3 regions of the Sphingobacterium thalpophilum genome follow, and region 1 is predicted to be linked to each of the others. Evidence: riboswitches for the same ligand, from Rfam matches in the RefSeq annotation. Region 1 holds a riboswitch; each other region holds the start of a gene.
What was found. Region 1 has a riboswitch for S-adenosylmethionine ahead of AACH28_RS22115 (5-oxoprolinase). Riboswitches for the same ligand answer to the same signal wherever they lie in the genome.

Region 1 (10,936 bases):
TCTTCATCATTTGGCGTTTCGGTCCAAAGTGATTGATTTTGCACATCTGACGAAGAACTGGTGCTTCCATGGAAGTAGATTGTTACAGGGTTATCTATTTTCCCTGCATAAGCTTCAGCACCTTTAAATGCTGAGAATCCGATAATCATGGCTCCGCCTAATATCATGTAGCCATAATTGTTTAAAAATTTGGTTAGCATAATGCTACCCTCCTTTCTGTACTGCAGGCCTGCAATTGATGAGGAAAGCTGCTAGCCTGCAAACGTTTGGTAAATAATTGTCGGTACGGTCCTGTGTACCGATCGTATGTGGATACCAGCAGACCTTTTACATTGCTGCTGGCAGTATTGGGCTGTTGATAGTCGTAAATGCTATCTGGTGCGTACCAAATATCCTTTGACTTCGTATAGTGGATATTACAGTAACTGATGGCTCCCGTTGCCATAAAGCCTATCAGGAATAATGCGATATTTGTTCGGCCTGTTAGTGCACGCTCGCCGTAGTTGATCGTCTTACGATGCAATCGCCATCCGGTTATCGAAAGACCTAGAATGACGAGATTGACAAAAAGATGCTTTATCCAAGAAATATTGCTCAAAAAGCTGGTACACATACAGGGTTTCTTTTCATATACATTCAATACCCCCAGACCGATATAAATACTAAAAACGAAAATCAGTATGGCCGAAACTTTCCATCCCAGGGCGCTCAACCTCGCTGATGGTATCGCCAGGAATACGCCAACACCGATTTCTATAAGCGGAAGTAGCCAGTAGATGACCGGAGCCAGATAACTGATCAGAGGCTGCTGCTCAAGGGCGATCTTGAATGCACCGAGCTGCCAGAGTTTATCCATCCCCACATAGACCCAAAAAAGTATCATTGCTGCCCGGATCACCTTGTATATCATGTTGCTGTTTTTATTCCTTTCCATAACTTTTATTATTTAGATCATGGTATTTATTATTTCCTATCGCTGTTTTATTATTTTTCGTCGTTTCAAAAACAGGGCGCCGTACCTGCCCCCTCCATTGGATACAGCGGCCTGCCTGAGCGTCAGCTTCTACTTTCTCGTACGCTATAAAACAAAGGTAGTATGGAAAATAGGCCGGCGTAGGTGTAGCGAAATGGTTAATTTGGAAAGTGCACCTGCCTCTATTGGATTTAAATAAAGACTGGGATGTAATGAAGATGTATTATGCGGTAAAAAGATCAGCGGGGAATTCTTGGTAAAACGGTCGGTTTTCGCATAACTAGGACTGTTTTTGATGGGTAGAATGAACACATTTAGGAGGTGTAGCGGTGGCATACCCCCTTTTTTTTAAATTTTTATGTTTTATTTATTTAAGTCAGGAAACTGTCTATTCAGTTCGTCAAGCATCGTATTCAATACCTTGCGGATACGGAGCGCTGTATGAAACTCGGCGCTTTTGTCCATCCGGATCAGACTATGCGCAGAAAGTAAGGTGCCTTCCCTCGTTTTGACGAGCCTGGAAAATACCTCGGCAACTTCTTTTTTCTCTGACGACCACATAATGTTCGCTTTTACAGATATATGCATCCAAAGTTTGAGCTCTTTGCCATTAAAATTGCTTTGAATAAATTGTTGGGGATAATCCTGCATTGTTGCTGATGGAGAGATTTTTTCATCCTCCATGTACCCGCGCATCAACTTGAGCAAGCTCCTACGGTTGCTATCATATGCAAAGTCCGGGATACAGGAGAAGTGTTTGGGGAAGCGTAACAAGGCATCCATAAAGGATGGGTCTGAATTGTAAAGTTCTTTCCAGCGATTGAAGAAGCCCATGTGGTTAAAATTGAAATTGACCATCAGAATCAAAAAGCGGTAATGCCAGTTTTTACTCTGGCGCTTGTCTTCAGCCAATTGGCAAAGTGATTCGATCATTTTGGTTAGGTAGTCCTGATGTCGGTATTGAATATAGGGAATCTTGCCATTTTCAAATAGGCTGTCCATACCCGAAAGGATCTCGGTGAGATAGGCTTTAGGTATGCTTTTCTGAGCCAACTTATCCAGGATATAGGGCATATGTTCGTATACATATTCATGCAGCCTCAGGTGATAATGCTCCGGCAGCGGCGTATAGGGATCAATATCTTTTTTAAAGAGCTGTTCGATTCGCTCAAGTAATTCTTCTAGGGCAAATAGCGCTGCAGAACTCACAATTTTACGCACGTTACAGAAGCTATACAACAAAGAGTGTAGCCGCAACAATTGAGTATGGTAAATTTGGATAGCCTGACGGGCATTATTTACCTGAATAATCTTCCGATGGGCTTGTAGTGCCAATGCAAAATTAGTATTGCAGGCCTCGGCGATCTCACCCAAATGGTTTGGAATATCTTTGTTATCAAGATAAACCAAAGCTTCTATGAGCGTTGTCAGCTTCTGTAAACTTACGATCATCTGTACCTCCTTTTGATATCTTTATGGTACCACGGCCAGCCAAATCTCCCGGGATGCATCTGAAGTATGAGTGAATCTCCTTCGTTGGTCTGTTCATGTAGTTGGGGATTGACATTAATCGAAACTTTTTCTTCCTGGCCTTCATAATTGAACGAAAACCATAGTTCGTATAGGTCACAGCAAACAGGGCATTTCTGGATAACAATGGCGGGTATGCGTACAGCTTTTGCATTTGGGATATGCTGGCAATTAGCCATGATCAGCAGCATACGGATATACCAGGCACATGCAATGATCATGATGGGAAATTGGATCCCATAAAGTTTGAAAAGGTCTGTCTTTCTCCAGAAAAACAGATTTGCCATCGCGCAGATGATAAAGGCTGTCGGTATGCCCTTTTTTACAGCTGTCCAAAAGGGTTGCGAGCTGATCAGCAGCTGGTAGGGAAGGCGGTCAAATAGTGCTATGCTGCTGACCTGAATACAGACAAAAAAGATAACGAAAAGCTGCATGGCGCGTTCTTGGCCACGCATTTCCAGAAATGGGATAAGAATGATCATTGCCCCGATGCTATAGACGCGCTCGCTATGTGTCCGGGCCCAGAAAATCCCATATAAGGTTATCAGTACAGCAATTGCAATAAATACATAATTGCGGCTAAATAGCAGTCTAAATTTCTTTATCGTCCTCATGATTTATGGTTTAATAATCAGTGAAGTTTTACGCTATAAATTTACCCACTATAGCATGAAATTTCAGTGAATATCCCAACCATTTCAATGAAGGTCAATTTTTTACAATGAGGGCTAATTTCTTGACAGCGAAATAGGATTTTCTGGCAACAAAGAATTAATTTTTTCATCCAGCAGGGGAATTATTTGAACCGTAAAACGATGCAAAAGCATTGATTTAAGTTAGTTGGACATCGTTTAATAAATAATTGGCTAAATTTATATAACAAAAATAAGTATGTAAATTTTAATAGCGTTATTAAAATGTCGTCTGTACATGAAAAGTTTTAGCAAAAATAGATATCAGGATAATAGAACATTGACGGTGCAGTATCCCGATGGGATCTGGCAGTTGATTGCATCTTTCATTTTTGGAGGATTCTGTTGGTATCTGGGCTATCGCGGCGCTTTGGCGGAATGGCTTTTAGACTGGCCGGTAACCTATAGCTATCTATTTTTTGTATTGATGGTAGCGATTATTTTCTTCTATATACGATTGGCTATCGTGATATTGGACAAAAAGCAGAACTGGCTGGTTAACCCGGAAAAACGCGCCGGTATACAATTATTTTTTTGCTGCATACTTCCGACACTTTTATTGTTCTGGATCATTGGCCCCGATCCACAGGCGAAGGATGAATGGCTGCTGTTTCCTTTAATGGTCATATTTAGCGGTATTTTGGTCCTGAACATGTCCTATACAGTTTATTTCTACGTGGCTGTTTACCACAGGCAAAAAATATTGATTTTAGAACAGAAAGAAACTATCCTGCAGCAGGAATCAAGAACGATAGATCTCCAGGAGCAGATTGAGCTGCTTTCTCCGGGCATCGAAGAGCTGAAAGAGATCCTGGAAACAGCAGGGGAAGATAGAGATGTGGATTCCATGGATGAAATAGATTTAACCATGTGCAGATCCATGGATCTGGAGCAAGAGGTATTCCTGCTCAATAATAAAATCTTGTCCCAAAAGATACGCTATAAGGATATAGGAATCTTTACTTATAAAAATGGAATGGTCAGCCTTTATTTAAAAACTGCGATGGACGAAAATCTGACTTGTGGTGAGCAGCGCAGCTTAAAGGAAGTTGTTAATATCACGAAGGGATTTGTACAGAAGATTGACCGGGATAAAGCCATACCCTTGGATATGATCCAAGCTTGCCAGCAACTGAAACGGGGCCGATTGCGTATCGTGCTCAAAATACCTTTTGAGGGACGGTACTATTTTGAGGTGTCCGACAAGATTGCAAAGCATATCAGGGAATGGGTCATGTTGCAGGTGCCAATAGAAAAAGAGCAATAAAATATATTAGGTAAACTTTAATAGATAGATTATGGAAAAAGTAAGGGACAATACCTGGAAATGCCGAGCTACTGGTAAAGTTGGATTTCCTTCTTTAATTGAGGCGCAATGGGCAATGCTTCACTTTAAGTTCAGATCCCGGATGAGAAACAAACTGGATGGTAAACGTATCAAACACAGGATGGGTAAAGATGCCTGCAAAAGGGCTTATTATTGTAAGTTCTGTAAAGGTTACCATATTACCACTTGGGAAAAAGGTCACTTTAATAATTACAAGACCAAAGCCGAATCCTGGGAGATACCGAAAGTATTAGGAAATTGGAATTATTCAATAGAATAATCCCGTGGTCTATTTTCTATTCTAATTTTTTTCCTCTATAATATTCATTCCAGCTATCCTTCGCATAACCTTTGCCCAGATATTTAAATGTAAAAGCAGTTGCATCTTTTATCTCCTGACCAAAATAATAGACTTTCCAGCTATCTTTGCTGTATCCATCGCCGAGAAGAACAAAGCTTTGGTCGGATACATCTTTTAGTCGATTGCCTCTATAATAGACATTCCAACTGTCTTTGGCATATCCTTCATCCAGTATTTTAAAGCTGGGCGCAGAGACATCTTTAATCTTAACGCCACGATAATAGGCATTCCAACTATCTTTGGCATATCCCCAACCAAGTGATTGGAAAGAATGTGGCGATACATCTTTAATCTTAACGCCACGATAATAGGCATTCCAGTTGTCTATTGCATAAGCATTGCCAAGGTCTTTGAAAGATCGTGCATCGACACCTTCGACCATCTTATCCCTGTAGAAGATCCGGTTGCCTATGTTGACATAATCGTTTTCTCTGTCATGTCGAAACGTCGTCTGAGACGTAGATCTTTTATTGTGACGACCTTGTTGAGCAATACTTTTCTCCAATATACATAGCAATGCAAAGGAAATAACAAGCATATTTTTTAAGTGGATAAAGGCCATAATGTATCTGTTTTATAATATGATATTTATATTGAATCCCTCCTTTATGACCAAGATAATTCACCGAAGGTTTAATCATTTTATCATTTTATTTCTCGTTATCCTTATCCGTTTCAAATGCAACTATTTTGGAATCCAAATATTTTTTTGTATATTGCTGGTTATGAGTTTTAAAGAAAAATTAGAGAACTGGCGCACGTCAATCAATCGCGCCGGCAGTGGTGAGGAATTGTATATTTTGCTTTTGAACTATAAAAGGTTTATCAACAAAAATTGGGTGGACGATTTTGGCGATCCGGGCAACTGGAAATCGGAATTAAATCAGGTCATCAGCAAAGTAAGAAACAAGGTGGATGTAGCAGATATCAGAGCCTGCCAAGATTTATCGTCCTATCAGGACGATGCCCGGCAGACCGCACATTCACTCAATCATACCTTAAAATATCATCACTCATTGACAAAAGGGTAGGCTAGGCCTACCTTTTTTTGCCGATAAAGATTATTGTAAAGGAATCAGGACATTCTGTTCCAAGCGTACAGGAACATGCTTCACCGAGGTAAAACCGTCTTCCTTGGAAATGATGTTGGAAAGATCCAATCCTCTTTTGGAGAACGTACTGATCAAAGCTGTTCTAAAGGTTGCCTTGGCTGAACCCCAGCCTTGTCCTAAAATCGTGTCATTGTTGAGCTGGATCAGTTCATCTGTTGAGTAATAACTGAATTTTTCCAGTAAGTGTTGGTAAAGATTTGTTGTAGTAGCCATACAATTTAAAAATTTAAAGGATTAAACCATAAACTGTATCCAGATCTTGTTGGGAAAATAATCGTTCTGTGACGTTTATTTTGGTCGAAACCCGTATTAATTTACCACCGCGGTGCCTCCACTCGGTTGGTATTGCATCATGCAATTCTGAATACTCTACAAATATAGTAGATTATTTTTTATAATAAAAAATATTTTTGTTTTTAAGGGTAAATGAGCGCTAACAACAGGAATAGGGAGGTCAAAGGCGAGGCGCGTTGTTGGCTGTGATTTGGTTATGAAGCGGATAGCTGGGCGAAAAATTTATCATGTTACTGTAATCTCATCGAAAATACTTTTAAAAACAGAGATAAGACAATACTTTTGCGCCATGAATAGAATTGCGGAAATTAACGAATACATTGCTGCCGAACGCGAGGTATTATTGCAACACCCTTTGTATCGTAAGATCAAAACGATCAAGAATCTACGTTCTTTTACAGAAGGGCATGTGTACGCTGTATGGGATTTTATGTCTTTACTAAAAGCTTTACAGATTAAATTGACCTGTACGACTTTACCTTGGTTTGCGAGTGAGCATCCATCAACACGCTATCTAATCAACGAAATTGTCTTGGCTGAGGAGTCGGATGAATACATTGATGGCCGCCGTTTGAGCCACTTTGAGATGTATCTGGACGCCATGGGTGCCATGGGTGCCGACCTTCATCTGGTCAACAAATTTATTGCTCAAGCCAAAAAATCGAGCAACATATTCGATGTCATTGCAACAACCACATTGGACAAGCGGATCAAAGACTTTTTGAATTTTACATTCGAAGTGATTGCTGAGGGCGAGGTGCATAAAATTGCTGCTGCATTTACATTCGGACGTGAAGACCTTATTCCGGGAATGTTTACCTCTATTTTGGAAGAAATTAAAACAAACTTTCCTACAGCCAATCTGGATAGCTTTATTTATTATTTTCAACGCCATATTGATCTTGACGGCGACGAGCATGGACCGTTGGCGATGCAGATGATCACAGATCTTGCCAAGGACGATGAGGTTAAATGGACGGAAATGAAAGAGATCAGTAAAATTGCGCTACAAAAAAGAATCCAGCTGTGGAATGCAATAGAAGATTCCTTATACGGATAATCTATTATTATACCATCGAGAAAGGCCTTTCAAATCACGATTTGAAAGGCCTTTTTTATGTGCTGTAAAAAAGGATATTGTAAGGACTTCTTGGCAGATATTGGTCTTTTTGTTTGAATTGATGAAAAAATGTCTTTTTTTCGTAACATATTGGCGTTTGTGAAGAAATCCAAGTTCCAATAAGTGTCTAAGTTTGCTACGTAAAAAAATTACATAGCACACGTGAACTTTTTTCCTCCCTATTGGGCAAAAGGCATACTAACCATGGGATTGTTAGTATGCGTTATTTCGGACACCTTCGCCCTCGATTCTTTGCGCATGTCCCTGAAAGACATGATCGACAAAGCGCTACAGAACAGTAAATACATCGAGCAGTCTTATTTGCAGCTCAAAGAAACTGAGGTGGCAGTACAGCAGCAACGCATGGAGTTGCTCCCTAAGATTTCCGCCAGAGCTTCTGCTAGTTATGCAAGTAATATGCCTGTATATGACCAGGGGCTTTTAAATAAACCTTCCCAGCATGATATCATTCACTACTTGTACGATAGCGGCCTGGATTTTTATCTGAACCTCTACAATGGGCATCGGGACCTAATGAAAATAGAGTCCAAAAAACTGGAAAATGAGCTGGCTAGAATCGATTGGAAGAATGCCGCAGCACAGACGAAATTGGAGGTTTGCAATCTTTTTTTGGATTTGGAACTGTCGTATAGTAACCGATCTTTAATCGAGCAGGATATTGCTGATCAACGGGTACAGCTCAAGGAGATTGAGCATCTGTATAAGGCGGGCGTGGTATTACACAGTGACGTCTTGCGTATTTCGTTGGAACTTTCGAAGCGGGAACTGTTGCTCGTGCAGATCGGTCATGATATTCAGGCTGCAAATCAGAAGCTGCAGCTAATTGGCGGTATTACAGCAGAGATTATCCCCTTGACCGAACCTTTTAAAGTGGAAAGCCCCAGCTATGAAGCGCTTGTTGCCGAAGCGCGAAGCCATGCTTTTTCCCTTCTAAAATCCGAACAGGAAGTTGTTTTGAAGAAACTGTCGGTCAAACAGGCGCGATCAAATTATCTTCCTGAGTTGGGTTTGACCAGTACATTTACCTTTGCCAATCCACAGGTCTTCTTGTATCCCTATAATCCCAGCTGGTATAATCTGAGTATCACAGGGCTCAAATTAAACATACCGATCTCGGCTATCTATCTCAATAAAAACGTGGTGCGCGGAGCACAGATCGCATTGGATCGACAAGAGGTAAAACACCATCATGAAGAGGAGATTCTGGAAAATCAGCTGTTACAGGCCCTGTTGGATTATCAATTGGCTATTAAGCAGCAGGACGTCTGTCAAAACAATAAGGCTTTGGCGCAGGAAAATGCACGAATTATAAAAAACAGGTATTTTAAATCATCGGCTTTGATTACAGATCTCTTAGATGCTGATATGCAATACCTAAAAACACTTTTTGATCTTGAAACCGCACATATTGCGATACAGAAACACTATTATTTTATCGAATTTTTGAAGGGTACTATCTAATGAAACCTAAATCACGAAGAACAGTTGTGGAGGCACAACTCACTCGAATCACCAACTGGTTGGCTGGAATTGTCTTGTTGGCTTTGTTGTTATGGGGCGCTCAAGCATTATGGATGCGACTGCGGTATACCTACACAAATGATGCACAGGTAACGCAGTATATCAATCCCATTGTTTCCCGGGTAGGCGGATATGTGGTTTCTGTGCATTATCACGATCATCAATTGGTTAAACGGGGTGATACCTTGTTGCTTATAGATAATAAGGAATATAAATATGAGGCTGATCAGGTAGCGGCATCCGTCAATAAGGAAGCTGCAGAGATCAATGTTCTTCATAGTCAAAAGGAAATTCTACAGGCGGAACATGAATCTTTACGCACATCAATTGCTGCCGGGGAGGCTCGGGTAACCAAGCAACAGTTGGAATATGATCGATATAATTATTTGTTTCAGGAAAAGTCTGCAACGGCTCAGCAACTGGAGGATGTAAAAGCAACGTTGGATGTGTATAAGAGTGAGCTGGCTTCGTTAAAGCATAAATTACAGGCTTCACAAGAACGTGTGCATGATGTGGATATGAAAAAAGGTGTGGTGGATGCCGAACGTGTTCGTTTGACGGCTGCTGTCGGCCGCAAGCGGCTTGATGTTGGCTATACCGTTATTCGTGCACCTTACGATGGTCAGATTGGCAAACGCACGATTGAAAAAGGTCAAATGATAAGTGCTGGCGAAGTTTTGGGCTTTATCGTCAATAGAGAAACCCCAACCTGGGTGACGGCTAATTTTAAGGAGACACAGTTGCGCTATTTACATCTTGGCAATAGGGTTGAGGTGGTGGCGGATGCCTATCCGGATCAGAAATTTTATGGCAAAATTATTTCCATCTCCCCAGCTACAGGTTCTGCATTCTCCCTTTTACCGCCAGATAATGCAACGGGCAACTTTGTGAAGATTGTACAACGCGTACCTGTTCGCATTGAGCTGGATAAGCAAAGGGGAGCCCAACAGCTTCTTTCGGGAATGAATGTAAATGTCTCGGTATCAAAAAATCAGAACTAGTGAAAGGAATTTTTAAAGAATGGGTGCCGGAGTGGTTGATCAAGCTTATCCTGTTTAGTAGTCTAATGCCTAGCATGGTCTTATTTTTCCTGCCGGGGGCCAATACAAATGTCACTGCTGGATTTTATGGGGCGCAACCCAGTGACATCCAGTTTCTGATTATTTTGTTTTATGCTGGTTTTGTCGGATTCTACGTGTTGGAACGACGCTTTTTTTTATACTTTCCCATTAAGCAGTACTATATTATCTTTCATCTGCTACAGCTATTGAATTGCTTTTTGATGTACAGCATCACCGATATCAGCTGGGTATACGGGCTGCGTTTTTTTCAAGGTATGTTGTTTGCTTCTGCCGTAAACTTATCGATCTCCATGATATTTTCCAGGTTGAAAAGTGATCGGGCCAAGGAAGTAAGTTATGCTGTTTTTTTCGGCCTATTATTATGTAGCTCGCCTTTTAATACGTTTGTTACGGCTGAATTTATCGATTCATTCAATTTTGATCAGCTCTATCTATACGCTGCATTATCATTTGTACCGGGTTTATTGCTCATTATGCTAACGATGCGCTCCATACGGCATATACGTCCTTACCCCCTGTTTTCATTAGACTGGGCAAGCTGCATTTTCTATAGTCTTGTGATCGTCAGTTTTGGCTATTTAATGGTGTATGGACAAGAAGTTTATTGGTTTAACGATCAGCATATGCTGATCATATTCGGGGTAGGTTTAACGTTGCTTATTCTTTTTATTGTTCGGCAAATGGTGCTCAGGCGTGTGTATGTTCATTTGGCGATTTTTAAAAACAGGAACTTTCTCTTGGGCTTATTGATTTTGTACATGATGTATATCGAGCGCTTCTCCTTGACCATCTCAAATCAATATCTCGTACAGGTTATTCAACTCGATCCTATTCATTTGTCCTATATCCAGTGGTTTAATATTGCTGGTATTGTCGCTGGTGTTCTAGGCTCATTGTATTGGA
Region 2 (10,936 bases), 1.9 Mb from region 1:
CAATCGACGAGGTAGGGGCTTGAAAACCTACCTCGTTGATCATACTAGAAAGGCAGATCGTCTTCATTTTCATCTGGAGGTGTTGGGATGTCATCTTTGGCACCGTTCGAATCAGATAAAATCATAAAATTATCTACTTTAATTTCTGTGACATATTGTTTTACCCCATCTGCGTTCTCATAGTTACGATAGGTGAGTTTGCCTTCAACCATGAGTTTGGTCCCACGTTGGCATTTCTTTTCAATGGTATTGTTTTGCTTACCCCAAACCACGAGTGTATGCCATTGAACTTCTTCAACCCATTCACCGGCTTTGTTCTTGAAAAGATCATTGGTGGCGAGACGTAATATGGAGTAATTGGTGCCAGTGGAAGTTGTTTTGATTAACGGGTCGTTTCCTAAATGCCCAACCAATTGTACTTTGTTGCGTAATGTGCTCATGTGTCTAATTTTTAAAAGTTTTTAATAATTCTTATTTTAGTTGATGGTCATTGGCTATGAACGCCGAATGATCTTAAGCAAAGGTGGGGCGGGGAAATAATTATAGTCGTCTATTTACCATTTGTATTCGACTATAGTCGATTGTAACCGTTTGTTGTCGTTTAATCTTCCGTTATGAGTGCTGTCGAAAAAGTCTGCCTTGAATGTGGCAAAGTAATATATGGCCGTTCGGACAAGCGATTTTGTGATGATGCTTGCCGGAACGCCTATAACAATAAATTAAATAGCGACCAGACCAATATGGTGCGCAATGTGAATAATATTCTGCGAAAAAACCGCCGTATTTTATTGGAAGCGTTGAGTGGGGAGGGTATGATCAAGATACAGCGGGAAAAGTTAAAGCGGTTGGGATTTGATTTTAAGTTCCATACACATACTTTTTCCAATAACAAGGGACAGACCTATAACTTTATTTATGAAATGGGCTATCTGTTGCTGGAGAATGATTGGGTATTGATCGTTCAAAAGAAACCGCTATGATTTTGAACGCGACAAATTCATTTGTATTGGTTTAGTTTGCAGCACTGAGCTTGGCCTTCCTTATTGCGATATAATTAAAAATAGTGAAGGTTAGAATCAATATGTAGTAGCATACTGGGATGAGTAAAAAATAGGCGCTATTGAATATATCGCTTAAAAAAGACGGTAGTGAAATCTTAAAAAAATCTGCAATAATAATATAGCCTATAAAACTTCCGAGAAAAAATAGTCCAACAGCATGTATTACAATTATTTTTTTTAGGTGCTTACTGTATAAGGCGTCTTTATTTTGCTTCGTATAGCCCATAATCGCTGGGACCAATAATCCTAATAATGGATTGACCAGAAAGGTGAGCGATGCTAAATATAGCGCTTTAATACTTCCTGTTTGATTGTTGTCGATACTGATTTGATTTACATTTGGCATAATGAGTTGTTCTAAAGGTATTTCCAAGATTTGACTGATCTGTTTGAGACTAAATCCACTGATTTCTTCAGTGCCTTTTTCGATGCGTTGCACTGTTCTTAGCGATACACCCGCCTGATCGGCGAGTTCCTGCTGCGTTAGTCCCTTACGTTTTCTTGATAGTTTGATTAATTGATTAGCTGATTGACTTTCCATAGTCTAAAGATGGGGAAATAGTCGTTGAATTTTAGCAAAATTGATGCGACAATAATATGCCAATATCGTGCTTTAAGATATAACGGGTTAATAATCAAAAGTTTTTGGGAATTTGGTAAATATTTTGAATCTTTGCAATTTAACAGAGTAATTAATAAAAACGGAAGAATATGTGTGCAATATTAGAAAATCCCGCTTCGTCCACAGAGAAGATTCTCGGGAATATTCTTCGGAATACGGCCCTTTCCTAATCTTCTTTCTTAATACGTTAAGTAACCTACGTTGATATTGGCTAAAAATTGGCTCTCTAAATGGTGGCCCACTGTTCCAATATGCTTAGCTTATGATGGAGTTTTAAAAATCCAGCTGCCTTCGAGGGTATTGTGAAAGCTGGATATGAATGTTATGTTTTAGAAAATTTTATGAATTCAGTAAATAAATATGTCCTTCAGGCACTGGATAACTATCCTATGTATTTGGAGGAGACCATGGAATCCTTATCTTATGCGCTGTCTTATGATGAGTCCAATACAATGGCGCTGTGTTTGATGGGAAGAGTTCATGCCGAACAGCTATTGGATTATGAGCAGGCAAAAAGATATTTCCAGGAAGCTTTGGTGCATAATGTGCAGGCATTGGAAGTATATCCTTATTTCATTCAGACGCTGATTGATATGGGGGAGTATGAAGCTGCAAAAAAGACGATTAAATTTGCTTTGACACTTCCGGCGATGCCCTTGACAGGGATATGGATCAAGAAAGCACTTCTATTTGAAAAATTGAGAAAATACAAAAAGGCATTGAAGGCGTTAAAGATGGCAAAACTTGAAAATGTTGATCTTGATTTTTCGTCAAGCCTGAAGTCGATTGAAGATCGGATTAAGGGGAAACAGGAAATTAAGAACGGGAAAGAAAAGGAAAACAAGAAAGAAAAGAAGAACACCCGAAAATAGTCTTACATTATCCGGATGACGGTTTTTGTTTCGAACCAAGGTCCAATAAAGAAGCCCTAGATGAAATTTCATCTAGGGCTTTATCAATATAGTTTAAGAATTATTCTGCTCTTAAGATTTTCGCAGCCTCAACCATCGACTCTAAAGCCGCTTTGGTTTCTGGCCAAGCACGAGTTTTTAAACCACAGTCAGGGTTAACCCAAAGTTGTTCTGCTGGAACTACTGCTTTTGCTTTACGCAATAGATCTACCATCTCATCTTTGCTTGGAACACGTGGTGAGTGAATGTCATAAACACCTGGACCAATATCGTTTGGATATTTGAAATCACCGGCGAAAGCATTCAACAATTTCATTTGAGAACGTGAAGTCTCAATCGTGATGACGTCAGCATCCATTGCAGCGATGTCTTCGATTACATTATTGAACTCAGAGTAACACATGTGTGTGTGAATCTGTGTATCGTCTTCTACATTTGATGAAGAAACACGGAAAGCACGTACTGCCCAGTTCAAGTAATCTTTTTGATCAGCTTTACGTAGCGGCAATCCTTCGCGGATTGCTGGTTCATCGATTTGTATGATTTTGATACCTGCTTTTTCCAGCGCTTGTACTTCATCCAAGATCGCCAATGCAATTTGGTAAGTCGTTGTTGAACGCGGTTGATCATTACGTACAAAAGACCATTGTAAGATGGTAACTGGACCAGTCAACATACCTTTAACCGGACGGTTAGTCAATGATTGAGCGTATGAAGACCAACGGACAGTCATATCTTCAGGACGGTATACATCACCATAGATAATCGGAGGTTTTACACAACGTGAACCGTAAGATTGTACCCAGCCGTTTTGTGTGAAAGCGTAACCAGCCAATTGTTCACCGAAGTATTCAACCATGTCGTTACGTTCGAATTCGCCATGTACTAATACGTCGATATCCAATTGCTCTTGAAGACGGATTGTGTTTTCAGTTTCTTCTGCGATTGCTTTATCGTACTCTGCCTGCGTGATAGCACCTTTTTTCAGGTCTGCTCTCCATTTACGAACATCTTTCGTTTGCGGGAATGAACCAATAGTTGTGGTAGGGAATGCCGGCAAGTTGAACTTCGCTTGTTGCGCTGCTTTACGGTCAGCAAATGCTGAAGTACGTTTCGCATCGTCATCAGTGATATTGCTTGTACGTGTTTTAACCTCTGGTTTGTGGATCAGTGGAGAAGTACGACGGCTTTCAGCGGCAGCTTTGTTCGCTTCGAAGCGTTTTGCTGTTTCAGCATCAACTTCACCTTCTGCTAATACGGCTAAGTCTTTTACCTCAGCTAATTTTTGTTTAGCAAATGCTAACCAGTTTTTTACTTCAGCTGGTAGCGATTGCTCATTGTGTTCATTGTCTAAGTCGAAAGGAACGTGCAACAATGATGAAGAAGGAGCTACCCATACACGGTCTTTTCCTAATGCATCAACAGCTTGTTTGATTTTAACCAATGATTTTTCGTAATCATTTTTCCAGATGTTACGGCCTTCAACAATACCCAAAGATAATGTTAATGAAGCAGGAACTTTAGCTAGTACCGTATCCAATTGGTTTTCACCGCGTACCAAATCCAAATGTAAAGCATGGATAGGTAGGTTAACTGCGATATCTTCGTTGTCTTTTAAAGCTTCGAAGTAAGTCGTCGCGATTAATTTGATATTTTTTGCTGCTGCAGCTAATTTTTCGAAAGTAGGTTGATATAAAGCTTTTACTTTAGCATCTAAATCCAATGCTAAGAAAGGCTCGTCAATCTGAACATATTGCGCACCGGCCTCAGCTAGTTTAGCTAATATTTGCTCATATACTGGAACAAGTTTATCCAATAAATCGATGCGGTCGAAGCCAGCTTCTTTTTCTTTACCGATCAAAAGGTAAGTGATAGGACCTAATAGAACTGGTTTAGTATCGATGCCCAATGATTTTGCTTCGTTATATTCATTTAAGAATTTTTCGGACGTCAATTTGAATTCTTGATCTTTTGTGAATTCTGGCACCATATAGTGGTAGTTGGTATCCAACCACTTGGTCATTTCCATTGCAGTCACGTCGATTCCTTCTTGTTGGAAACCACGCGCCATGGCAAAATATAGATCTAAGCTGTAATTGTTGTCTACTTTATTCAATAAAGAATGGTAACGAGCAGGAATTGCACCAACAGTAAGGGTTAAATCCAATACTTGATCGTAAAAAGAGAAATCATTGGAAGGGATCAAATCTATTCCAGCATCTTTTTGTGTTTTCCAATTGCCTTCACGAATTTTTTTTGCTGTGTCCAATAATTCCTCAACAGAAGATTTTTTAGCCCAATAGGCCTCATTGGCTTTTTTCAATTCGCGGAACGCGCCCACACGAGGGTAACCTAAATTGTTAGTCAATAACATAATGAATGTTTTTAATATTTCTTTTTCAACTATATTTCTTGCTAGAGAGAGAAGGACACACTAGAATTCGGTGACTTCGGCTTATCATTCCCATATCAAGTAGGGTAGAATTTAGCACCTTGTCAAGGGACAGGTTGCTAAGGCTTCATCGGGTCTATTCCCTCTGCCTTTCTCTATAAGCGACGCTAAGTTAGAACATTTCTTTTTGAAATGCAAATTTTTTATAAAAGTGCGTCAATTTTTTATATTCTACTAAGGATAAAATTGTTTTGTTCTTTTCTTTTCATCCGTGATTTAGTGTATGTCATGTTTCAATACGCTGTGTAGCATAAAAAATGGGGAATGACTGTTTCTCATTCCCCATTCTTTTAGCTCACCAAAAGTTTGTAACCTTTTCCGTGCACATTGACAATTTCAACTTTACTATCTTCTTTTAGATATTTACGAAGTTTACTGAGAAATACATCCATACTTCTACCCGTAAAGTAGTTGTCATCATGCCAAATTTTTAATAAAGCTTCTTCCCGGGTCAGCACATCATTTTTCTTTAAACAAAGCAAGCGCAGTAGTTCCGCTTCTTTAGTGGATAGTTTTTGCATCTGTCCTTTGTAAGAAATTTGCTGACTTGTATAATCAAAGAAATAATCGCCAATTTCAAATTTATCGGCAACCACTTCCTCTTCTTTGTCTCGAACACTGCGTTTCAGCAAAGCATTGATGCGGAGCAATAATTCCTCTACTCGAAAAGGTTTTGTGATATAATCATCTCCCCCTAATTCAAAGGCTTCGGTTTTATCTTCCATCATCCCCTTTGCTGTGGCAAAGATAATAGGAACAGTATTGTTTGTTTTTCTGATTTCACGCCCCACTGTAAATCCGTCCTTTTTTGGCATCATGACATCGAAAATACAGAGGTCGTAGTTATTTTTTTTGAATTGAGAAATCGCTTCATCTCCATCCGTGCATAATGTGACGTCAAATTTTCCCTTTAATTCGAGATAGTCTTTTAAAAGATCCCCCAAATTAGGATCATCTTCTGCTAATAATATCTTTTGCATAATGATTATATTAATTTTCACCAATGTCCCTTGATGCTGATAAATCAGCTTTCCTCAACCTTTGAAATTTTTTAAAGAGGAAATATACAAAAAAGGAACGTTTTATTTTTTAATAGGCAAAATTACTTCAAAGGTCGTGCCCTTATCTTTTTCACTTTTAACTGTAATTTTTCCGTTCAGCCTTCTCAGGATGTCCTGTACATAACTTAAGCCAAGACCAAATCCTTTGACATTATGAACATTTCCAGTTGGAATACGGTAGAACTGGTCGAAAATCTTTTGCAGGTGATCCCGACTCATCCCAATACCGTTGTCGGCAATGGTGATAACAATGGTATCACCAACATTTTTTGAATTGATGTTGACATGTAAATCTCCTTTGCTGTACTTGATGGCATTATCCAATAAATTGTAAAATACATTCGAAAAATGTAACTCATCACCGACGACAATATCCTTGGTCGCTGCGAGATCTATACTGAATTTCCCACCAATATTCTGCATGCGTAGCTGCATGCTGTCCGTTACTGCAGAAACAAGATCATTAATATGCACATCCACCTGGTCTAACTTTAATGTTTCCTTTTCCAATCGGGCTAGGTCAAGCACACGTTCGATGTGATTTCCGAGTCTAACATTTTCGTCGTAGATGATATTAGCCAATTTCTGAACGCGCTTATGGTCGGCATTGATGTCTGGATCTTTAAGTGACTCGCTGGCAATCATAATTGTTGCAACAGGTGTTTTAAACTCATGCGTCATGTTGTTGATGAAATCTGTTTTCATTTCCGAAACTTTCTTTTGTCTGAAGATGATAATCAGTGTATAAGCAAAACAACCCACCAACAAGAAAAGTAGTGCCAGCATAGGTAGTAACAGATAGCCCATATTATCTGCGATTATCGCCTTTTTATTGGGAAAATAGATTGTTAATTTCCCTGGCGCAGCACCGATATCACCTTTAAAAAGTGCGGTCGAGTATTTTGTTGTATTTGTCGGGTTATTTAGAGCGGCTTCGTTTAAAATATTATTTAGTAATATATTGTTTGTACTCCATATTTCAATATTAAAAGGAGCTTTAATATCGCGTTGAGCCAACTCTTCTTTGATAAGTTCTTGGACGATGATAACATTCAACCGATCCTTTAACGGACGCTTTGCTAGCTCCATTCCAATAGCAACATCTTCGATGTAATCTGCCTTTTTACCACCGAGCATAGCAACGGAGTCGTAAACGTTGAAACCGGACCAAGAATTCTTTCTGTTTAGCACATCGAGCCTTTTTTCCAAATCAGAGATGGTTTTTGCAAGTTTTGCATTCTCTCTTGGTGGTAAGGTGGCTACTCTGAATTTTGTCTGTTGATTGACCAATGGGTCCATTAGGGGGATAACAAACCGTGTGCTATCGTCTTTTCCACTAATCTGATCATCTACCTTCGATGCATTTAACATGATAAAAGCTTGCACCAGATTATCGTCGGTAAGCTCATTTGAAACAGAAAATTTGATAAATTTCTGGTACTCCGGTCTTTTGATGTATGTTTCGTAAAAGGAATTTTTGATTTCAATTACATTTGGATACAAAGCACGTAATTGGTCTTCTTGCTCTTTGAAGTTTGAGAAAACAACATGTTGTTTGTTTTTTAATTCTTCAATTCTATATTGGATTTCAAGTTGCTCGGCCAACAGACGTTGTTTGGCCTGTTCCTGCTTGGATTTTTCAATGTTACGTTCCTGTTGAACTTTAGCAAAGTCGACCACCTCCCGTCGTTCAAGTTTTCCGGCAACAGCTGTAATCGCAGCATTGACGGACTCATCAAATAATTGGGATTTTTGACGATATGAATCTCTCAGAAAATAGAATTGCATCGCCAATACCCCAATTAGAGCTAGAGACATCAGTCCAATGATTAATACAATGCTATTTTTCTTCATTAGGGTTGGGTGTTAAATAAATGTATTTTGAATATATCACAAAGTTTATAGCACTCAGTTTATTTACCTTTTGCGTACCCATCCCTTATACCATGTGAGTGGCCATTTAAGGTCCGGTAGCTCATATTTTCTTAAATTGTTACAAATATAAAGATGCTAATGTGTTTTGAAGCTGTTTTAACAATGTTTAACAGCAATCTGTTTAAATATAGGTGCTGTTGTTTGTAAATTAGTGAATAGAAATAAATTATATGCTGAATTGGCCTATTGATAAATTAAATCTACGCAGTTGAGTCTGCTGCTGTAGAAGTGAATAAGCCGAGTATAACGTGTTCATTGGTGAAAATGAGTGCAAATACTCTTTAACAACTATATAAAAATGAAAAGCTACTTATTATTATTGGTATTATCTTCGCTAGGCACGATTGCTTTGGGGCAGGTAAAGGTAAAGCCGCAGATTCCTTTGATGGAAGAAAAGGAAGCAAAGATGCCCGTCCTAAAATTGGATTCTTCAGATGAAAAGTATCATATGCCCATTAAGAAGCCAAATCGTGTGGACGGTCTAGCTCCGATGCCAGGAACGGAAAAAATGCCCAAAGGTGATGAGAAAGAAAACAATCTCCCGTTTAGGCGCTTGAATGATTCGCTAAAGGTGAAGGACTTTAAATTAAAAATCGACTCCTTGTATCCAAACAAGCAAAAAAAATAGCGTTCTAGATAGAACGCTATTTTTTTTGCTTTATTGACCTATTCCTTTAAGCAATAATCATATTATATTGTTCTGGTTTATGGCAGATCATCCGATATACTAGGTTGTCAAAAATATTCCCTTTCATAAAACTTCTGTTGAATCGATAGGTATATTCATTAATATATTCCTGTAGATCTCCAACGTGATGGTACATTCCTCTCAACCAGCTTTTAAAGGTCATGATAACCCTGTGTAGTTCTGGGAAGTTCTCACCTTTCTTACCAGATTTGACACGCTCCATATTTTCGAAATCTTTCAATATCGGCTTATAACCTGTCCATTTGTCGGTGGTCACCTTAGCCTGTGGCTCTATGTTTTGCTTCATGAAGCTACCTAAGTTGATCGCATCGGCTTTGTCTATCACCTTGGCGTAAAAGCGCGAAACTCCGTTGCCTTTCTTTTCTATAGCAACCACCACAAGCTTCTTCTTTCCTTTTTTACGTCCTTTGGAATTTTCATCCTGACCGCCAACAAATGTTTCGTCAACTTCCACAACTCCACGCAAAGGAAATTTACCGCTGCTCTCCATCGCTTTCATCACTTTGCGTTTGAATAACCATGCTACTTTTTGCTTGATCCCTAACTTCCTGCCAAGCTCGGTACTGGCAATACCCTTTTTGTTTGTACTTATGAAGTATACTGCGTAAAAGGCTTTAACTAAAGGAAACTTAACCTTATGGAATAGGGTGCCTGCTGTAGGAGATTCCAAATAACGGCAGCGATTGCACTGACGGTCATGCTCTTTTATTCCCTTGCAAAAACTCCCGTAACCACATTTCTTACATTTGTAACCATCTTGCCATTTCAAAGCCGATAAATAAGCTAAACAATCAGCATCACTGCTAAATTGCGACTGAAAATCGAACAAACTCAACTCTTTTTCTTTATTGCCTACCATACCTAAATTTAATCACCTAAAGATAAGAAAACTAAATTATTTAGCAAAAGGATAGGTCAATTGCTTTAATCCTTATTGTCCATTATAGCTGGGAAACACGGATTGTATTTGTTTTGCCTTTTTCGATTAACGGTGTTGAAGCTGTATTGATAATGATAGATCCAGGTTTAACGTAGTTATTTTTTATAATAAATTTGTTAACATCATGGATAGATCCATCCGTGCTTTCGAACTTGTCGTAGATAAATGTTTTTACTCCCCAAAGTAGGCTGAGTTGTTTCAGCAATTTTTGTGTTCCTGTGAAAACTAAGATATCTACATTTGGTCTATAACTTGTAATTTCAAACGCTGTTGCACCAGATGATGTCAATACCGCAATTGCAGATGCATTTGTTTTTTGAGCAAGGTAAACCGAAGAAGCGCAAATCGCATCCGGAATAAGTGTTCCGTCGTGGATTTCACTAACTTTCTCATTATAATAAGGATAAGAAGTTTGTTCCACGTGGATAATGATTTTGCTCATTGTTTCGATAACGATTTCAGGGAATTCACCGACTGAAGTCTCGCCACTTAACATCACAGCATCCGCTCCATCCAATACGGAGTTGGCTACGTCATTTACTTCAGCACGTGTAGGACGTGGTGTAGTGATCATACTTTCCAACATCTGTGTCGCAATGATCACTGGTTTTGAAAGATCTCTACATTTCTGTACGATGATCTTTTGAAGTCCTGGTACCTCTTCCATTGGAAGCTCAACACCCAAATCTCCACGAGCAACCATAACAGCATCTGTAGCTTCGATAATTGCATCAATATTTTCAATCGCTTCTGGTTTTTCAACTTTTGCGATTACACGTGCATGGCTTCCTTTTGCTTCAATGATTTTTTTACATTGAAAAATATCTTCTGCCGAACGGACGAAAGACATAGCGATCCAGTCTGCACCATGATCCAAGGCAAAATTCAAGTTGTCTAAATCTTCTTCGGTCAACGAAGGGATCGATACTTTGGTGTTTGGTAAGTTAACGCCTTTACGTGAAGTAAGGACACCTCCGTGTACAACTTCACAGGTAACAGTGTCTTTATGATTGGTCTCTAAAACACGAAGTTGAAGTTTTCCGTCATCAAGTAAAATGATTTCGTTGGCTTCAACATCGTTTGGAAAGTTTTCGTATGTAATGTAGATTCTGTTTTCGTCTCCGATAAGTTCGTGTGTTGTGATTTCAACTTTTGAACCATTCACGAGAACAGCGCCACCTTCTTTCATTTTTCCGATCCTAATTTTTGGACCTTGTAAATCGGCTAAGATGGCAACATTGAATC
Region 3 (10,936 bases), 810 kb from region 1:
TCACTACACACACTGGTTTCAACCGCTGACAGGTTCGACTGCTGAAAAACATGATGCTTTTTTTGAGCCAGACGAAAACGGTGAAGCAATTGAAAAATTTACAGCTGACGCATTAGTTCAACAAGAACCCGATGCATCTTCTTTCCCAAATGGTGGTATCCGTAATACGTTCGAAGCTAGAGGTTATACAGCTTGGGATCCATCTTCTCCTGCCTTCATTTACGAAACAGGCGCTGGTAAAACATTATGTATTCCAACAGTTTTTGTTTCCTATACGGGTGAATCATTAGACTATAAAGCTCCTTTATTGAAAGCGATCAACGCAGTAGATAAAGCTGCAACAGATGTTGCTCAATATTTTGATAAATCGGTCACTAAAGTAAACGCTTCTCTTGGTATTGAACAAGAGTATTTCTTGGTTGACCTTTCCTTATATAATGCTCGTCCAGATCTTCAGTTAACTGGCCGTACGTTATTTGGCCATATGTCGGCAAAAGGCCAACAATTGGAAGACCACTATTTTGGTGCTATTCCAGAGCGCGTATTAGCTTACATGGTGGATTTGGAAAATGAGGCTTTAAAATTAGGTATTCCTTTAAAGACTCGTCACAACGAAGTTGCACCTTCTCAATTTGAATGTGCTCCAATGTACGAAGAAATCAACTTGGCTATCGATCACAACCAATTGTTGATGAATGTCATGGAACAAGTTGCTTTAAGACACAACTTCAAAGTATTGTTGCATGAAAAACCATACTCCGGTGTCAACGGATCTGGTAAACACAACAACTGGTCTTTAATCACAAATACCGGTGTAAATTTATTATCTCCTGGAAAAACGCCTAAAAACAATTTGATGTTCTTGACTTTCTTTGTCAACACCATTAAAGCTGTTTATGAATATGCTGATTTGATGCGCGCTTCTATCGCTAGTGCAAGCAACGATCACCGCCTAGGTGCAAATGAGGCTCCACCAGCAATTATTTCAATTTTCTTAGGTTCTCAATTGGATGAGCTTTTGGAAGAAGTTGAATCTGCTCGTGTTGCTAAAAAAGTAAAAGCAGAGGCAAACTTATGGCATGGTATCCCTAAAGTTCCTGAGTTAAAATTGGACAATACAGACCGGAACCGTACCTCACCATTTGCTTTTACTGGTAACAAGTTTGAATTCCGTGCTGTTGGTTCTTCTGCAAACTCTGCTTTACCGATGACCGTGTTGAATGCAATCGTTGCAGCACAATTGATCGAGTTCAAAACGGAAGTAGATAAACAAATCAAAAAAGGCATTAAAAAGGATCTTGCGATCTTAAATGTTGTCCGCAAATACATCAAAGATTCAAAAGCAATCCGTTTCGAAGGCAATGGATATAGCGAAGAGTGGGAAAAAGAAGCTGAGGCACGTGGTCTTTCTAACATCAAATCTACGCCTAAAGCATTAGATGTTTATGTAAAAGAAGAATCTTTAGCCCTGTTTGAATCACTAGGTATTTATACCAAACGTGAATCAGAAGCTCGCCACGAAATCTTGCTTGAAAACTTCTATAAAAAATTACAGATTGAGGCACGTGTCATCGAAGAGATGGTTAACAACCAAATTGCTCCTGCATGTTTCATTTATCAAAACGAATTGATTGAAAACGTCAAAGGATTAAAAGACCTTGGTCTAGCGCAGGCAGCATTCAGCTCTCAATTGAACTTTGTAGAACGTATTTCAACACACGTAAATACCATTCTGGAGCAAGCTGAAGCAATGCGTCAGGAACGTAAAAAAGCAAACCAAATTGATGACGTACGTGAAAGATCAATCGCTTACGATGAATCGGTTAAACCATATTTCGATGTGATCCGTTATCATGTCAACAAATTGGAGAAAATTGTTGATGACAAAAAATGGCCTCTTCCAAAATTGAGAGAGATCTTATTTTTAAGTTAAGATAACTTCCCTAAAACAAAAAGAGCCTGCGATATCGCAGGCTCTTTTTGTTTTAGGGAAACGTTCGCTATCTCTCGCTCCTTCTCTCCCCATACAACAGTAGCTCCTATTTTTTTAATCGATTATCTTCATCATTATTACCAGCCTTCTTATTGACTGACTTAATATTCATATTACCAAAACGATAAGAAACTGACAATCGGATAACCCGACTATCATATCCATTTCGTATACGATAGTATCCATTTTCCTGATAACTCGACAATCTGCGCTGACCTCTTGTATTCAACACATCATTTACAGCCAACTTCACATTCAATTTTTTGTCGAGAAATGTTTTTCCAGCCCCTAGATCGATACCATAGTAAGACTGAAAACTAAATACCCCATAAACTGCTGGCGAAAAATAATTGGCTGTCAGCTCCAGATTTGTTGTTTCCCCAATTCGAATATCATGATTGGAACTTACCTGGAAAGATAACTTTTCCAATTGGCGTTGCGCTCCGGAGTGCTCATCAAAACTAAACTTATTATAAAAAGCGCTGGCATTGTTAGAAATACTCCACCATTTAAAAAGCTTAACTGGTATATTGACATTCATGTTGTAATAATCAAAATAAGCCAGGTTTCGGTCTGTCTGTGCAATAGCTTTGGTCTCCGAATTGCTTTCTATGACCTGGGTGATGGCATCGTTGGTCCTCTTGTAGCCCAAACTCAATAAATAGCGATCTTTAAAAGTATAATTTACTTCATACGAATTAGTATATTGTGGATTTAAATAAGGGTTGCCATACTGATACGTGTATTGATCCAAATAATACACAAAGGGATTCAATGACCCATAATCAGGGCGGTCAATACGCCTGCTATAACTCGCACCAAGCTTGTGATTATCATTAATCTGTTGCTGTACAAATATGGATGGGAAAAAATCGGTATAGGTCCGTTTTGTTTGTTGCCCTAGCGTAACTGAATTTCCCAGGGAGCTCGTATTTTCAACACGTAGTCCAGTTTGTACCGAAAACTTTCCGAACGATTTATTTAGGCTGAAATAAGCTGCAGCTATATTTTCATTATACAAAAACTGATTACTTTGACCATTATTTTGCACAAACTCGCCTTGCTGATCCTGATCTTCATACAACAAATTATTATCTGTTTTTACGCGGCTATATTTTAGGCCCGCCTCAAGTTTCGTCGTTTTATTAAAAGGATGCGCAAAATCGGTTTTAAAAACTAATATTTTTGTCTTAGAAAGCATGTCATTCCGGAAAATATTCGGTGATTTAAATTCCGCCCAATTTGCGTCAAAAAAACGGTTTCCAACAGTGCTATTGTCATTATTTTTCGAATATGAATAATCCCCATTAGCGGTCAATTCAGTCCCTAAGGTATCAAATGTCTTTTTATAGTTAAGATTATAAGTGAGGTAATGGTATTTAAAATCTGACAAATTGCTTCCTAATACAATCGAATCAAGCTTTCCTTTTTGAGAGGCGATCAGATTGCTTCCCTCGCGTGTTGAATGGCCATTACTTACGTTACCGTTAACCACAAATCCAATGACCTCCTCTTTCCCCAGGTTAAAATCTGCCGCAAATTTGAAATTATGGCCTCGATAACGGAATTTCGAATAAGAATCCGAATTAAAAAAAGTCGTCCCGGTTTTGGTATCTACAGCCCTATCGATATCTAAATCATTAAATCCTAAGGCATTTGCGTAGTTATAGGAAGAAAATAAGTTCACCCAATTGTTACGATGGTTTATTAAAAAACCACCATCCGCCTTTGTATATTTACCCTGCCCTAAATTGAGGTTGAAACTAACATTACTTCCAAATTGCGTATTCTTCTTTGTCTTAATATTAATAATTCCTGCATTCCCTGCGGCATCGTATTTTGCGGGTGGATTGGTCAGTACTTCGATCGACGCTATTGCATTGGAAGCCGTATTTTCCAATAATCGCGATACTTCATCAGCAGAAAGACAAGTAGGCTTACCATCAATCATGATAATCACATTACTTTTTCCACGTAGATTGATCTTTTTGTTGTCTAAAGTTACTCCTGGAACCTTCTGCAGGAGCTCCAATGCATTATTCCCTGTTGCCAAAATACTGTTTTCGACATTGAGGACAACTTTATCGAGATGACTTTCAATCAATGGCTTCTTACCGATCACCTGTGCCTCACTCAACACTTTACTTTCCATTTGTAAACGAATCGTATCCAGCACCTTGAGATCTCCCGTACTTACAACCATTTCAGCAGAACGATAAATAGCATACCCTACCGTGGACACCTGTAGGCTATACTTGCCCTCGGGAATCGCAGATAACACAATTTCTCCATTTTCGTTGGATAAAGTTCCTTTTAACAAGATATCATTGGGCTTCCGAAATAGTGAAATATTTGCAGCCACAATAGGCTGGTTGTCTTGTCCAACAACGACTGTACGTAATCTTCCGCCGTCAGACTGTGCTGAAACGGGTCCGGCAATAGAAAACAGGAATAAAATAAGAGAAAATAAGAGCAATTTAATTTTTTGTGGTTTCATAATGTAATTTCTTTAGGCTATCGATTAGATAGTCAACTTCATAATAATGACAACAAACCTCGTGTATTCATTACACGTTGACTAGTAGAAATAGATAGATCGTCCGATTCACTCGGTAGACAACCAAATAACATCGGTAAACCATATCCCTCACTGATCGATGCTAAAGCCGATACAATCATCCCAGCTAATCTTGAATCTCCAAAAAGCACAGCGCAAGAAAAGCACATCGAATCAAAATAAAAATTCAAAAAATAAACAAAAATCAAAACAAATAAATTGTACACAAAAAATATTAAGCATAATATTTGTATTTTTACACAGAAAATTAGTAAACTGATTAATGAGCACTGTATCATTGAAGAAAAGATTCTACCGTATTTATATCCTTATGATACGATTTATGCATGGCGAGCATTCTGGAGACGCATTACGTAATGTTTCCATCAGCATCTTGCCAAGTTTAGCGATCTACTTATTGGGAGCGCAAGCGAGCACGGCAATTGGAATCGGTGTCGGATCGTTATTAACAACACTCACAGATCCTCCTGGAAACAGAAAGGATAAACTTTCTTCTGCTCTCGTATGTATTCCCACCTTTTTCGTTGCATCATTGTTTACAGCGATTGTATTTCCGTATCATTGGCCCTTGGTTATATTGCTAGCGGCGGCCGGTTTTATATGTACGTTATACGGTATTTTTGGAGCTCGTTATGCTGCAATTGGAAACATGACATTGATTCTCATGAGTTTTGTGATCGGAATGGCCCCGCAACACCCCCTTGCAGTTAGTTTACAGATTACAACAGGATCCATTATATATTACTTTTTTAGCCTTTTACAGGCCTATATACAACCTTATCGCTCGCTAAAACATGCGATGGCCAATGGTTTTCATGGATTATCCCAATTTCTATTGATACGATCCCAGTCTTACGATCCCGATATTCCTTTGAATATAACGTACAGTCGCGTAGGCAAAATTCATGGCCAGATCAGCGAACAGCAGGAACAAATCAGGTCCCTTCTTTTTCGAGAAAAAAAAATCATAAGCCAACAGTGGCATAAAAGCAATTATTGGCTCAGTCAAGTTTATGGGTTAATTGACCTCCATGAGTTAATTATTGCACTTGATCACGACTATGATGCGATTCGCAAAAACCTTGCAGACACGGGCAGCCTCCCTTTAATCCGTCAAACAATCAAATTATTAGCTTTAGAAATTGATAGCTTTTCACAACCTAACAAGAGGTTTCGGTATGCACATCAATTATATCACAATAACTTTAAAATTAATGCCCTCTTACAGGATTTAAAAGAAATTCAAGAAGAGCAGGCCGGTCAAGCAAAAAGTATATTATGTTCGATCATAAGCAACATCGAAGCAATTATTGAAGTGCTCAACCGAATTCAGGTGGCTTTTTATCAAAATCAGGAAATCCAGGATAAGATTGACAGCAGTGAGTACCAACAATTTATCAATCGACCTTTGCGCAATCTTGCTGATCTAAAAAGTAAACTCCATCTGAATAACCCGCTTTTTCGATTTGCCGTTCGGATGGCTCTTCTTTTTGGAACAGGCGCATTGATCGGTATTTTATTTTTGGATTTTAAATATACCTATTGGATCTTACTGACGATCGCTATTGTTGCCAGACCAGCATTTTCAATGACAAAAAAGCGTAATATAGAGCGTATTGTAGGCACATTCTCGGGTATAATCGTTGGCATATTCTGCTTAATTGCTATTCATTTTCTCCCGGCTCTTCTTACCATAGCTGCATTAGGTCTTTTCGGATTCTTTTTATTCAATCGATCTAATTATATGGTCAGTGTCATCTTTATTACCTTGGGAATTGTAATTGCGCTCAATTTGTTTGAAGGCAATATCAATCTCATTTTAGGCAGCCGAATACTTTTCACACTCATTGGAGCATTCTTGGCTATAGCAGGTTATTTCTTGATCCCCGTACGCCAGAGCACAGGCATGGTTCAGCTGGCAAAAGAAGTATCCCTTTACAACGAACATTATTTCCAGATCATCAATAACCGTCTGTCGGACGAGAGACAAAGTTCGTTTGATATACGACTGGCTAGAAAAAAAGCGCAGACTGCCATGGCGCTATTTTCAGACGCTATCAATCAAATGAAAAAAGAACCCGAACACAAATGGATGGATTGGTCACATATCCACCATTTTCAGGCACTCTCTTATCAGGTCAACTCCCATTTGGTGGGTCTTTCGCTATCGTTAAACAAAAAGACGAATCACCACCTGACGTATGATATCCATAGTAGAATTGATGCACTTAAACCTCTTTTAACAGATTTAAATCAAATTGCAGAACGGATCAACTTAAAGAAATCATAATACCCGATTGGCAGTTACTTATCAAGTTTCATCGGACAATATGCGATCCGATCGGTATGTTATTCAAAATTCCTTTAACTAAAAAACAGCTTTTCTTTTGCTTTAATAAAAAAAGAGTTTATATTTGTATCGTCTTCGAAAGAAGATTTCTAATCAACACCTCCCTTAATCAGTAGGTCTTGATTTATAAAGAAGTGGCGAGAGACTGGCTCAATGACCCACTGGCAACCTTCAATTTGTTTGAAAAGGTGCCAATTCCTGTCCAAAACAATATCGTTTTGGAGCATATAAATAACATAAGACAATGATTATTAAACTACTGAAGTCCATTAAAAATTCAGGTTCAACACAAGTGAGCCGCACGATAAGCGAAAGTGTAAGCCATCATACAACTGTATTGATGCGAATGCGTACGCATATGCACTTCCACGCTTGTTAAGAATCATTTCCTTTTTCTTGGATAAAGATTTAACAGACCCTTCAAGGAGGTGTGTATGCTTCTCTTTTTACTTAGCAATTTCTTTTTGAACCCTTAAAATCTGATATATTATGTCTTCAAACAAAAATTTAAAATTCGAAACTCTTCAGGTTCACGCTGGCCAAGTCGCTGACCCTACTACGGGATCTAGAGCAGTTCCTATATATCAAACAACATCTTTTGTATTTGAAAATGCCGAACACGGCGCAAACTTATTTGCATTAAAGCAGTTCGGCAATATTTATACACGGATTATGAATCCTACCACGGATGTTTTCGAACAACGTATTGCGGCACTTGAAGGTGGAGTCGCGGCTGTTGCTGTTGCATCTGGCCAGGCGGCACAGTTTATTGCATTAAATAATATCTTGGAAAGTGGTGACAATTTTGTTGCCGGATCCAACTTATACGGCGGTACATTCAACCAGTTTAAAGTTTCTTTTAAACGTCTGGGCATCGAAGCTCGATTTGCAACGGACGCCGAGGCAGATAAAATTGAAGCCCTCATTGATGATAAAACAAAGGCCATCTATGTTGAAACAATTGGAAACCCAAGTTTCAATATTCCAGACTTTGAGAAAATTGCTGCAGTAGCAAAAAAATATGACTTACCGTTAATCGTCGATAATACTTTTGGAGCTGGGGGATATTTATTTAAACCTTTGGAGTATGGTGCGAATGTGGTGGTTGAATCGGCTACTAAATGGATCGGTGGACATGGTACAAGCATTGGTGGTGTCATCGTCGACGGCGGAAACTACAATTGGGGCAATGGAAAATACCCTCAATTTTCCGAACCATCTGAAGGCTATCATGGCTTAGTTTTTTCCGAAGTTTTCGGTGAAGGCGGACCGTTTGGAAATATTCAATTTGCCATTCGGGCACGTGTGGAAGGGCTTCGGGATTTCGGGCCAGCACTCTCTCCTTTCAATTCATTCTTATTATTACAAGGGCTTGAAACCCTGTCTTTACGGGTGCAACGCCATGTAGACAACACTTTAGAGGTAGCTAAATGGCTTGAGGCGCATCCACAGGTAGAAAAAGTAAACTATCCGGGCTTAAAAAGCTCTCCGAGCTTCGCTAACGCACAAAAATACCTTAAAAATGGCTATGGTGCAGTGCTTTCTTTCCAGCTCAAAGGTGACGCAGCACAAAAGGCCAATAGCTTTATCGACAGCTTAGAATTGATCAGTCACCTGGCCAACGTCGGTGATACAAAGTCATTGATTATCCATCCAGCAGCGACTACTCACCAACAATTGAGTGATGAAGATCAAGCCAATGCTGGAGTATTCAAAGGTTTATTACGTCTTTCTGTAGGAATAGAACATATTGATGACATCAAAGCTGATTTACAACAAGCTTTTGATAAAATTAAATAATCAGATTTTTTCGGCTTAAACTTAAACGTAAAATGAGTAAGCATATTTATCTGCACCCGGAGCCTTTTGTATTTGAAAATGGAAGAGAGCTTACTGATTTACAAATCAGTTATGAAACATTTGGCAAACCCAACGCTGATCGCAGTAATGTGATCTGGGTTTGCCATGCACTAACGGCCAATGCAGATGTACTGGATTGGTGGTCAGGTCTTTTTGGAACAGGTGAATTGTTTGATTCAAACGATTATTATATTATCTGCGCCAATGTCATAGGATCAGCATATAATAGCAGTAATCCGCTATCTGTAAACCCAGCTACTGGACAGCCCTATTACCTATCTTTTCCTGAATTTACAGTAAGGGATTTGGTCAACGCACATCAATTTCTTGCAGACCACCTGGATATCAAACAAATAGAGATCCTTATTGGGGGCTCATTGGGCGGTCAACAAGCATTGGAATGGGCCGTATCACGCAGTATAGCCACCAACCATCTAATCGTCGTTGGAACAAATGCCGTCCATTCACCATGGGGTATTGCATTCAATGAAAGTCAACGTCTTGCCATTACTACTGATCGAACCTTTTATGCGAATCATCCCGATGGCGGAGCTAAGGGTCTAAAAGTTGCACGCGCTATGGCACTGTTGTCTTACCGCAACTATACAACGTATGCCAACACACAAAAGGAGGATGATAACGAAAAACTCGATCATTATAAAGCATCCTCCTATCAAAACTATCAGGGTGAAAAATTGGTAAAACGCTATAATGCGTACAGCTATTACTTCCTAACCAAAGCAATGGACAGCCATAATTTAGGTCGTGGAAGAAAATCTATCGAATCCGCTTTAGCGAGCATCGACTGTCCAACTTTAGTGCTGAGCGTCAATACAGATTTGTTGTTTCCTCCACAAGAGCAACAATTCATCGCTCAACATATTCCGAATGCCCACTATCAGGAGATCGAATCTACTTATGGCCACGATGGGTTTTTGATCGAAACAAAAAAACTCACGAAAATCATCAGCAGCTTTCTGCGGAAACAAAAAGAATACTTCAACGAATTAGTATAAGAGAATAAATAATATATAAGAGAATTTAAGAAGAGATATGAGTAATAAATTAACAATAGGGATGTTTGGGTTTGGTGTAGTAGGCCAAGGTCTTTACGATATCATCAAAACCAAAAATCTTAATCTGGAAATCAAAAAATTTGTCATTAAAAACGGAGATAAAAAGCGCTCGCTACCAGCAGATCTATTTTCTACCGATGCCGAAACAATTTTAGGTGACCCAGAAATTAATACTGTTGTCGAACTAATAGATGATGCCGAAGCAGCCTATCAACTAACTGTTCGTGCCTTGAAATCGGGAAAAAATGTGGTATCTGCCAATAAAAAAATGATTGCCAGCCATTTGGAAGAGCTGGTTGATATCCAACAGGAATACGGCACCAGTTTATTGTATGAAGGTGCCGTTTGCGGAAGTATTCCCATTATACGGAATTTAGAAGAGTACTATGACAATGAATTACTTCATTCTGTCAGCGGTATTTTTAATGGATCTTCTAACTATATTTTATCTAAAGTTTTCAATGAAAACCAGCAATACACAGACGCTTTAAAGAAAGCGCAAGAACTTGGTTTTGCAGAGACAGATCCAACCCTTGATGTAGGCGGATTTGACCCAAAATTTAAAGTATGTATTGTTGCTTCCCATGCGTACGGGATCTATGTCAAACCAGACGATGTCTTTAATATTGGTATTGACAAATTGGGACAACAAGATATTCGTTTTGCTAAAGAAAAGAACCTCAAGATCAAATTGATACCAACAGCAAAAGAGATCGACGGCAACAAAGTTGTACTTTATGTATTACCACGCCTAGTAGGCAAAGACAGCATGCTTTATAATGTAGAAAATGAGAACAATGGTGTATTGGTAAAAGCGGCCTTTGCAGACGAGCAATTTTTCTATGGTAAAGGAGCCGGTGGCCACCCGACGGGCTCTGCTGTGCTATCGGATATCGCTGCCCTTCGCTATGGATACCGTTATGAATATAAAAAACATTTAGAATCCAGCACATTAAATTATAGCCAAGATTATTTAATTAAGGTTTATTTGAGATACACCGATGATACACTGATTGAAAAGTTAAATTTCAGTGAAATCACAGAACGATATTACGCACCAGATTTCAAATATGTCATAG

Region 2: linked by a shared signal. The riboswitch ahead of metE (5-methyltetrahydropteroyltriglutamate--homocysteine S-methyltransferase) and the one ahead of AACH28_RS22115 (5-oxoprolinase) in region 1 are both predicted to bind S-adenosylmethionine.
Region 3: linked by a shared signal. The riboswitch ahead of AACH28_RS00280 (O-acetylhomoserine aminocarboxypropyltransferase/cysteine synthase family protein) and the one ahead of AACH28_RS22115 (5-oxoprolinase) in region 1 are both predicted to bind S-adenosylmethionine.

The regions. Positions count from the first base shown of each region.
Region 1 is NZ_CP151087.1:5,000,787-5,011,722, forward strand. It holds gene AACH28_RS22075 (hypothetical protein) at 1-200, opposite strand, end outside; gene AACH28_RS22080 (MauE/DoxX family redox-associated membrane protein) at 194-934, opposite strand; gene AACH28_RS22085 (hypothetical protein) at 1,337-2,425, opposite strand; gene AACH28_RS22090 (hypothetical protein) at 2,422-3,117, opposite strand; gene AACH28_RS22095 (hypothetical protein) at 3,434-4,462, shown strand; gene AACH28_RS22100 (hypothetical protein) at 4,494-4,802, shown strand; gene AACH28_RS22105 (DKNYY domain-containing protein) at 4,819-5,445, opposite strand; gene AACH28_RS22110 (hypothetical protein) at 5,609-5,914, shown strand; gene AACH28_RS22115 (5-oxoprolinase) at 5,945-6,208, opposite strand; SAM-I-IV-variant riboswitch at 6,275-6,368, opposite strand; gene AACH28_RS22120 (DUF3050 domain-containing protein) at 6,579-7,349, shown strand; gene AACH28_RS22125 (TolC family protein) at 7,572-8,891, shown strand; gene AACH28_RS22130 (HlyD family secretion protein) at 8,891-9,952, shown strand; gene AACH28_RS22135 (beta-carotene 15,15'-monooxygenase) at 9,952-10,936, shown strand, end outside.
Region 2 is NZ_CP151087.1:3,067,125-3,078,060, reverse strand. It holds gene AACH28_RS13650 (single-stranded DNA-binding protein) at 45-440, opposite strand; gene AACH28_RS13645 (hypothetical protein) at 615-980, shown strand; gene AACH28_RS13640 (helix-turn-helix transcriptional regulator) at 1,012-1,602, opposite strand; gene AACH28_RS13635 (hypothetical protein) at 2,025-2,555, shown strand; gene metE (5-methyltetrahydropteroyltriglutamate--homocysteine S-methyltransferase) at 2,656-4,968, opposite strand; SAM riboswitch class I at 5,047-5,150, opposite strand; gene AACH28_RS13625 (response regulator transcription factor) at 5,337-6,026, opposite strand; gene AACH28_RS13620 (HAMP domain-containing sensor histidine kinase) at 6,129-7,961, opposite strand; gene AACH28_RS13615 (hypothetical protein) at 8,341-8,670, shown strand; gene AACH28_RS13610 (IS1595 family transposase) at 8,717-9,610, opposite strand; gene pyk (pyruvate kinase) at 9,693-10,936, opposite strand, start outside.
Region 3 is NZ_CP151087.1:58,490-69,425, reverse strand. It holds gene AACH28_RS00295 (glutamine synthetase III) at 1-1,933, shown strand, start outside; gene AACH28_RS00290 (TonB-dependent receptor) at 2,040-4,490, opposite strand; gene AACH28_RS00285 (FUSC family membrane protein) at 4,834-6,861, shown strand; SAM riboswitch class I at 7,043-7,155, shown strand; gene AACH28_RS00280 (O-acetylhomoserine aminocarboxypropyltransferase/cysteine synthase family protein) at 7,411-8,721, shown strand; gene metX (homoserine O-acetyltransferase) at 8,754-9,797, shown strand; gene AACH28_RS00270 (homoserine dehydrogenase) at 9,835-10,936, shown strand, end outside.